One region of the Gordonia sp. DT30 genome, then DNA from elsewhere that is predicted to be linked to it. Evidence: predicted binding sites of a transcription regulator. Region 1 holds the regulator's gene; each other region holds the start of a gene.
What was found. Region 1 encodes LexA, which represses DNA repair genes until DNA is damaged. Its sites were predicted from a motif close to CGAACANNTGTTCG; they were not measured.

Region 1 (3,205 bases):
GTGCCGACCCCCGCTGGGCCGATTCCTGATAGTCCGAACCGGCGACGGCGACCAGCCACACCAGTAGCGCCAGTGCCACGCCGGTCAGCACGGCCACCAGTGCGCCGGTCCGGCGAGACCTGTGGCCACCCGGATCACCCGTTCCGGCCAGGTGATGTGATCCGGCCGGTGACGTGCACCAGGTGCCGTCGGCGCCCGGTATCCGCCGGGAGACCGGGCGGATCGGCCGCCGGTCGGCGGGACGACTCACGGCCGAGGAACGCCGGGGGGCGCGGCGAGGATCGAGCGGCCGCTGTTCGCGGGGACGGGCGCGCGGAACCGGGTTGGTCGCGCCGGCGCGGGTCTGGCCGGTGAAGGTCTGGTCGGTACGGGTCCGGCCGACGCGGGTCTGGTCGGTCGACAAAAGGGTGCTATGCATGGTCTCTTCCTGTCTCGATCACACATTCGATGAACGGATGTTCGAGTTGTACCACCCCCCTCCGACAATTTCTCCACAACACGTCGAACAGACGTTTGAGGATGTCCGAAACCTCGGCTATTCTGACCGGTGATCAGCTCGACCACAGGCCCGCGACAGGTGTGCACGTCACCTACCGGCCCACGGCCGGGGTGGCACGCACCCGATCGAAAGGACTCGAATCCCGATGAGTGAGAAGAAGGACCGTTCGTCGCGGCCGGCCGAGGCGGCCGATCCGGAGTCGGCCACCACAGAGTCGAGCACCGATGACGCCGCGACGGCGGCGACACCGCAGGTTGATGACGCGGCGGCCGCCCCGCGGCGGCCCATCGTGCCGAGGGGTTTCGAGGCACCGCTCACGCCACGTCAGCAGGGAGTGCTCGACGTCATCCGCAAATCGGTTCGCGAGCGGGGATATCCGCCGAGCATCCGCGAGATCGGTGATGCCGTCGGGCTCGCCTCGACCTCGTCGGTCGCGCATCAATTGCGCACGCTGGAACGCAAGGGACTGCTCAAGCGCGACGCCAACCGGCCGCGCGCGGTCAACGTGCGCGACGCCGACCCGACGCCCACCGATGACAATCCGAACTCGGAGAACCTGCCCACCCCGACCTTCGTCCCGGTGCTCGGCCGCATCGCGGCGGGCGGCCCGATCCTGGCCGAGGAGGCCGTCGAAGACGTCTTCCCCCTGCCTCGCGAACTCGTCGGTGAAGGTTCCCTCTTCATGCTGCGGGTGGTCGGCGAGTCGATGGTCGACGCCGCGATCTGCGACGGCGACTGGGTGGTCGTGCGCCAGCAGAACGTGGCCGACAACGGTGACATCGTCGCCGCCATGATCGAAGGCGAGGCAACGGTCAAGACGTTCAAGCGCAAGGACGGCCACGTCTGGCTGATGCCGCACAACGAGTTGTTCGAGCCGATCCCCGGTGACGAGGCCGCCATCCTCGGCAAGGTCGTCACCGTCATGCGCCGGATCTGAGCGCAGGCGCTGATCAGCTGCGCGGTGTGTCAACCACGTTTCTCACACCGCGCAGTTAACAACGCAACGCCTCGCGGGCCGCGGCGCGAGCCGCACCCGGTGCAGCGGTGGCCACCGCCGCCGTGGCCGCGGCGCGGCATCGATCGAGGTCGACCTCGGCGAGTTTCGCGCCCACCGCGGCCGCGGCGGCGGGTGCACTCGACAACGATGTGACCCCGAGTCCGACGAGGACACAGGCGAGCAGCGGATCGGCCGCCGCCTCACCGCACACGCCCACCGGGGTGCCGGTGCGCGAACCCGCCTCGGCGACCATCGCGATGAGAGCGAGGACCGACGGCTGCCACGGATCGGTCAACTCGGCGAGCTCGGCCGACATCCGGTCGGCAGCCATCGTGTATTGCGTCAGGTCGTTGGTGCCGATCGAGACGAAGTCCACCTCGGCCACAATCGCCGGCGCAAGTATCGCTGCCGACGGGATCTCGATCATCACTCCGGCCACCAGACCCCGTCGGCGTACTTGCGCGGCGAATTCGGCCGCCTCGGCGGCCGAGGCGATCATCGGCGCCATCACCCATGGCGTGCTGCCGGTTTCCTCGGCGGCGCGCGCGATCGCATCGAGTTGTCCGGCCCGGATCTCGGGGTGTGTCGCCGCGATGCGGTTGCCGCGCACACCGAGTGCGGGATTCGCCTCGGTCCCGTGGTCGACGAATTTCAGCGGCTTGTCCGACCCCGCATCCAGGGTGCGGATCACCATCTTCTTGCCTCCGAAGGCCTCGATGACCTCCCGGTAGAGTGCCGCCTGTTCGTCGAGGGACGGTTCGTCCGGGCGATCGAGGAAGGCCAGTTCGGTACGGAACAACCCGACTCCTTCTACCGGGGACGCGGTGGCCGCACGGGCCGAGACGCCATCGGCGACATTCGCCAAGATCGCGACCTCGTGGCCGTCGGCGGTGTGACCAGGCCCGGTCCAGCCCGCAATCGCCTCCACCTCCCGGCGGCTCTGCTCCACATCGGCTCGCGCTCGGTCCGGATCCGGTTCCACCACAATCGTTCCCGCGGCCCCGTCGACCAGCACCGCGGTACCCGCGGAGACGACGTCGAGTTCGGCAACAGCCACCACACACGGAATCCCGAGTTGCCGGGCGATGATCGCGGTGTGACTGGTCGGTCCGCCCAGTCGGGTCGCCAGCGCGGTGATCAACTCCGGGTCCAGGCCGGCGGTGTCGGCGGGCGCGAGGTCGTCGGCGAAGAGGACCGACGGTTCGTCGGGCACCGGGACCCCCGGTTCGGGCTGCCCGAGCACCTCGGCGACGACGCGGTCACGCACATCGTTGAGGTCGGTGACGCGTTCGGCCATCAGTCCGCCGAGTTTGGTGAACATCGCCGCGAACTGCTCGGTTGCGGCGACGGCGGCGGCGGGCGCGGGCGTGCCCGTGCCGATCAGCTTCGACACCGCACCGATCCAGCCGCGGTCCTCGGCGAGTCCGGCCGTGGCGATCAGGACCTCGGCGGCGGCCCCGGACGCGTGTGAGGCACGCTCGCGCAAACGGGCCGCCACCACCCCGGCGGCGGCGACGAAGCGGGAGAGTTCGGCATCGCGCTCCGCCTCCGAAACCGGTGGCGGCGCCACCTCGGTGGCCTCGACGGTCATCCGTCGGCCCGGCCGCACCACCGGACCGTAGGCCTTGCCGCCGACGACCGGCGTCCCGCCCAGTTCACGCCCGCCAAGTTCTCGCCCGGCGTGCGGGTTGTCTTCCCGTATCTGCTGG
Region 2 (3,205 bases), on a different contig from region 1:
TACTGCCAGATGTCGAGTTCGGTCCAGTTGCTGAGCGGGAACACCCGGATGTGCTCGCCATTGTGGTGCCTGCCGTTGTAGAGGTGCCACAGTTCCGGCCGCTGTGCGCGCGGATCCCAGGAGCCGAACTCGTCGCGGAAGCTGAAGATCCGTTCCTTGGCGCGCGCCTTCTCCTCGTCGCGCCGGGCTCCGCCGAACACCGCGTCGAAGCGGTTCTCGGTGATCCCGCGCAGTAATGCGGTGGTCTGCAACCGGTTTCGACTCGCTCCCGGACCCGTCTGCTCGACCACGCGCCCGGCGTCGATGTCGTCCTGGACCGAACTGACCACCACCCGCACCCCGGTCTGCGCGGCAACCCGATCGCGGAAGTCGATCACCTCGTCGAAGTTGTGTCCGGTGTCGACGTGCATGAGCGGGAACGGAACCGGCGCCGGCCAGAACGCGCGGCGGGCGAGATGGAACATCACCACCGAATCCTTGCCGCCCGAGAACAGCAGCACCGGCCGCTCGAAGGTCGCGGCCACCTCCCGGAAGATATGGACCGACTCGGCCTCGAGTGCATCGAGGTGACCCAGTTCGTAGTGCCTCCTCGACACATCATGCCCCCTCGACACATCGTGTCCACGTGCGGGGATTTCCGCGGATGACGCTGTCACTCTGCGCTCCTTGACATGTCGAATAGTCGACACCGAGTATTGACTATGTGACGGACACGGTAAGCGAGTCGAACGGCCACGGTCAACAACCGATGCGGTCACCGTCACCGCCCACCGCACGCGTCGTGCAGGTCATCGAGGCCCTCTGCGCCGATGAGCACCCACTGGCCCTTGCCGACATTGTCCGCCGGACCGGCCATTCCCGCGCGACGGCACACGCCGTCGTCACCGAACTCTGCAATCGAGAATGGGTGATGCGCCTGCCCGACGGCACATACACGACCGGATCCCGGCTGATCGGTCTCGCCGCAGGAATCACGCGCGCCGATCACCTCACCCGCCGCGCACGCCCGACGCTCGATGCCCTCGCCGGCGAACTCGGCGTCGACTGCTTTGTGGCGCGGCGCGTCGGCGACGAGATCGTCATCATCGATCACCGCCCCGGCCCCGATCACCACACCGGTGCCGACAGGACGGCAGCGGGCTCGGTCCTGCCCCTACGGCCGCCGGTCTGCCGAGAATTCATCGCCTGGGAGCCTGCCGAGGTGCGTGCGGAGTGGATTGCGCAGGCCCCGGTCGCGCTACGCACCCGACTGGGCCTCGCCCTCGACGCCGTCCGCGAGCGCGGGGCATCCATCGAGCGGATGACCGACGACCACGTCGCCGTCCTGACCGCACTGAACTCGTTGGAACGGACGGCTGTGCCGCAGGGTGTGCGATCCCAGGTCGGCGAGTTGCTCGGGCATCTGACGGCCATCGACTACCTGCCCGCCGAGCTGGCCGCGGCCGCCGGTGAGCGGGTGGCGGTGGTGACCGTGGGCGCGCCCGTTCTCGACGCCTCGGGCTCCGTGGTGGCCTCGGTGGTGAGTTGCCCCAACCGTTCGATCGCCGTGCCCGAGCTGGACCGCATCGTCGCCGCGACGCGAGCGGCCGCCGAGCAGTTGGGCGCAGCACCGGGAACCCAGCGCGCGAGCGCTTCACGAAACGGGTAGCTGCACTGCCATGCCAGCGCGCTAGCACAGCCCTCCGACAGAAACGAACGCCCATTCATACCTCGAAACGTGTTGTCCACAAGCGGCATTCGATCCACAGAATGCGCAGATTCGGGTGCCATTGTCGGCGCATGCGTGTAGGATGGAGACATCGCATCGATCGCCAAGGGGGGCACCATGATCGCCGACGACACCATCGAAAGCACTGACACCGCAGCCATTCTGGCCGGCATTGTCGACCAGCTGGCCGAACTCCGCACCCGCCCCGACATGACCGGGCCGCAAGCACACGCCGCACTGCAACAGATCCTGCTGATCCGCAACCTCGCCGACCATCATGCAGCCGCGTTCACCGGTGAACTCGACCGCCTGGGTGTCGCCGACGGCCACGGGCGCCGCCTGCGGGAACTGCTGGTCGTGATGGGGTGCGCGCCCGCCGTCGCCGCCCGGTTCGTACGGATCGGCACCGCCACCGACATCGACCCACTGCGACGCCACGCGGCCGATGGTTCGATCTCGTCCGAACACGCCGACGCGATCGTGCGGGGCCTGTCGCACATCGAAACCCGATCGGTCGAACCAGTCGAACCAGAAATGCGGTTGGCGCAGTTGATGTCACTGATGTCGTGGTCGTCGGCGGGCATGACGCCGGCCCAGATCACCGATCACGCCCGCACCATCGCCAACGAACTCGCCGCCGACACCGACGATGGCAAACCTGCCGCCGAAGACAAAGCCATCAACGAACTCGGCTACCACAAAACCGATGATGGCCGTCGCGATGTGCGCGCCAACCTCGATGCCGTCGCCGGGGAGAAACTGCACAGCCTGGTCGAATCACTATCCGCGCCGAAACCTCAGCCCGACGGTTCGCACGATCCGCGGTCGGCGGAACGGAAACGTGCTGATGCTTTGGAAACGATTCTCGAGCTTGCGGAGAAGAGTTTCGCCGATGAGACGGTGTCGTGCAAACCGACCGGCGGCGTCCTGTTGACGATTCCGGCTGACGCCCCGAAGCTTTCCGCACTCGAGTTCATGGGATCGGTGACCCCTGCGACGGCAAAAATGTTGGGTTGTGATGCCGCGGTCACCGTCGTCATCGTCGACGGCGAACAGGTGCCGTTGAACGTCGGACGCGAGAAGCGGTTGTTCACGCCGTCGCAACGAAAAGCGCTGCTGCTCAGGGATAAATGCTGCGTGAAGTGCGGTGCACCCGCATCGCGCACCCAGGCACACCACCTCGTGTCGTGGGCTGATGGTGGCGCTACCGACCTCGACAACGGGTGCCTCCTCTGCACCGCCTGCCATCACGATGTCCACGACAGAGCCGGCGCCGGGAGCGAAGCGAGCGGGCCGAATGATCACTGGGATGTGGTGATGGGATTCGACCGGCATCCGTGGCTGATACCACCCGCCACCATCGACCCCAAACGACGACCACTCCCCGCCTACAACCGGCGCACCCTACGACTCGACAACGCGGCCTGACACCAGCTGCCTGAAACCAGCTACCTGTTCGTTGAGAACTTCATAGGGCCTCGGCCCAGCACACGGCGC
Region 3 (3,205 bases), on a different contig from region 1:
CCTTTCACACGAACCTTGTCGACGGTTACTCCGTCAGGCTAACGCGGAATAACTTCCTTGACCATACCCCGAGGTCAAGACTTGATCGAAGCCGCCATATCTGAGCTATGGTCGATTCACCATGCCTACCGAAAAGCCATCCCCGCGGGCCCGCCCGGCCGACCGCAAGCGGCAACTCGTCGCCCATGCCGCGTCGCTGTTCGCCGAGCGCGGCTACCCCCAGGTGGCCGTGGCCGACATCGCGCGGGCCGCCGGCGTCACCGCACCGTCGGTGTACCGGCACTTCGCCGACAAGCACGCCCTGCTGGTGGCCGCGGTGCGCAGCGGGGTCGACGAACTCGAGGCCTGCACCGATCAGGTGCTGTCGGCCGACTCCTCGCCGGCGGGCCTCGTCGACGCGGTCTGCTCGATCGGTGTCCGCAGCCCGGCGGCCACCTCGCTGTGGCGCTCGGCGAGCCAGCATCTCAGTGACGAGCAGAATCGGGAGATCGTCCTGCACATCCGCGGGGTGATCCACCGGTGGGCGGGGGTACTTGCCGCCGGCACCGGGATCCCCGAACGCGAGGCGGTCGAATTGTGCTGGGCAACGCTGAGTGTCGTCGGCAGTCTCGGCGTCCACAACACCCGGCTGTCGGCCGGCCGCTCGCTCGCGGCGATCAAGACACTCGTCCACCGGCTCCTCACCCTGCGCCCCGATTCGGCGCCACCACTGACCCCGGCACCGTTGATCTCCACCGGTTCTCGGACCAGGCGCGACGAGATCCTTGACGCAGCAGCGGAACTGTTCGCCACGAGCGGCTACGCCGGGGTCGGCATGGACGACATCGGCGCCGCCGTCGGCATCACCGGACCGAGCGTGTACCGGCACTTCAGCTCCAAGCTGGCCATCCTCGTCGGAATCGGCCGGCGCAGCGCCACCCGACTGGAGACCGGTGCGATGGCCGCCTACGGCTCCACCTCCGACAGCGCCAAACTCCTTGCCCTGCTGATCGATTCGTACGTCGGCGTACTGACCTCCAGTCCGGATCTCTCGGTCGGGTTCAACAACTCCGCGGTCTTCATCGGGCAGTCCGCCGCCGCCGACCTCATCGACGTACAACGCAATTACGTTGCGCGCTGGATCGACCTGCTGACCCAGACCGATCCCGATCTGCCCCGCCCCGAGGCTGCCGTGGCCGCGCACGCCGCCCTGTCGATCGTCAACGACGCCGTCCGCGTGCGCCGCGGGACGTCACGTCCCGACTTCCCGGCCCGGATGGCATACCTGATGAAAGGGCTCCTGGACGTCTGAGCGTGCTCGTCCGTGTCCGTGTCCGCGGCCGACCGGCGTGACTTCTGTTCACCGCAGGGAAAGCCGTTCACCGCTGTGACAACTGTTCACTGGTGGTACGAAAGCCGTTGCAGCCCTTGTGGATTAATCCTCGCAGCCCTTGCGCGTCGAACAAATCTTCTGCTACACTGGACCCATCGCAAGATCATCCAGGGGGGATTCATGATCGACGCCACCACGCCTTCGGCTTCACGGTCCGCAGAGCTTTCGGCCGACCTGTTCGCGGGCCTCATCGCGCAGCTCGACGACCGCACCTTCCGTGCGGACATCGGTTCACGAGACGCGTTCGCGGCGATGCAGCAACTGATCACCTTGCGCAACATGATCGATCACCTCGCCGCGACGTTGACCGGCGAGTTCGACCGCCTCAAAATGACCGCACCCCAAGGCCGCTCGGTGCGACAACTGTTGATCACCATGGGAATTGCGCCCGCCGTCGCCGGCCGACTCGTTCGCGTCGGAACCGCCACGGATGTCGACGGTGTGCGTATCCATACCGTCGACGGTGCGATATCCCTCGACCACGCCGACGCCATCGTCCTCGGACTCACCCACATCGAATCCCGCGCCGGCGAACCCGTCACCCCCGAACAACGCCGCGACCACACCCGCGCACTCGTCTCGCAAGCATTGTCCGGGATGAGTCCCGCCGAAATCGGCAAGCACGCACGCCAACTCGGCAATACCCTCGCCGACGACACCAGTGGCACACCCGCCGCCGAAGACCGCTCCCTCAACAGCGTCACCCTCGCCAAGACCAGCGACGGCCGCCTCGACATGCGTGCCGACCTCGACATGAGTGTCGGCGAAAAGCTGTGCACCACCCTCGAAACGCTGTCCGCCCCCACGCCCCAGCCCGACGGCTCCCACGACCCACGCACGGTCCAGCAACGCCAGGCCGACGCACTCGAGACACTGCTGGAAGCCGCCGCCCGCGGACTCGCCGACGACACGGTGTCGACGACATCACGGTATGACGTCCTGTTGACGCTCAACGCCGAACAGTCCGACCAATCCGCGCTGCAATACATGGGTCCGGTCACCGACCAACTCGCCACCACATTGACGTGTGACGCCCAACTGACCGTCGCCATCCTCGACGACGAACGAGCACCCCTACAACTCGGACGCCGCAAACGATTGTTCACCAACGCCCAACGCAAAGCGTTCATCCTGCGCGACGAATGCTGCATCAAATGTGGTGCACCCGCATCGCGGACCCAAGCACACCATTTGCGGCATTGGGCCGACGGCGGGGCCACCGACCTCGACAACGGGTGCCTGCTCTGCACCGCATGCCACCACGACGTTCACGACCGCGCCGGCGCCGGGAGCGAAGCGAGCGGGCCGAATGATTACTGGGATGTGGTCATGGGCTTCGACCGGCATCCGTGGCTCATCCCGCCCTCCACCGTCGACCCCAGACGACGACCACAACCGGCCTACAACCGGCGCACCCTACGCCTCGACAGCGCTGCCTGACCACACTGGCCGCCCGAAACAGGCCTGCCCACAAGACTTCCCGACCCCCGCACCCGGCCCGCCGGGACCGCATCTGTTGTTTGAGAACTTCATAGGGCGCCGGCCCCGGGACCTCCTGCTAGACTCACCGCGACCACGACGACGGACGGGGACCGATGAGTGCCGGCACAGGATCCGACGAGCCCACATACTCCCGCGACGAACTCATCGCCGAGCTCGACGTCTCGCCGGAGTACGCCCAAAGACTGTGGAATGCCTTCGGTTTCGCACATCGGACCACCGACGACAAGATCTTCACCGCCGACGAGGTGGCCGCGTTGCGACTGTTCGCCGATTCCGAGGGTTCGATGCCGCAGCGGGCGCAGGTCGCCACCGCCCGTGCGATCGGACAGA

Region 2: a site for LexA is predicted at 1,693-1,706, ahead of ACLQ3C_RS17150 (DUF222 domain-containing protein). Genes of this name have one in related genera too.
Region 3: a site for LexA is predicted at 1,439-1,452, ahead of ACLQ3C_RS06385 (DUF222 domain-containing protein). Genes of this name have one in related genera too.

What each region holds. Positions count from the first base shown of each region.
Region 1 is NZ_JBNCLY010000002.1:300,770-303,974, reverse strand. It holds gene ACLQ3C_RS03385 (LysM peptidoglycan-binding domain-containing protein) at 1-418, opposite strand, end outside; gene lexA (transcriptional repressor LexA) at 786-1,436, shown strand; gene ACLQ3C_RS03375 (phosphoenolpyruvate--protein phosphotransferase) at 1,492-3,205, opposite strand, start outside.
Region 2 is NZ_JBNCLY010000020.1:55,555-58,759, forward strand. It holds gene cysD (sulfate adenylyltransferase subunit CysD) at 1-635, opposite strand, end outside; gene ACLQ3C_RS17145 (helix-turn-helix domain-containing protein) at 749-1,648, shown strand; gene ACLQ3C_RS17150 (DUF222 domain-containing protein) at 1,826-3,136, shown strand.
Region 3 is NZ_JBNCLY010000004.1:242,257-245,461, reverse strand. It holds gene ACLQ3C_RS06390 (TetR/AcrR family transcriptional regulator) at 122-1,291, shown strand; gene ACLQ3C_RS06385 (DUF222 domain-containing protein) at 1,493-2,812, shown strand; gene ACLQ3C_RS06380 (adenylate/guanylate cyclase domain-containing protein) at 2,968-3,205, shown strand, end outside.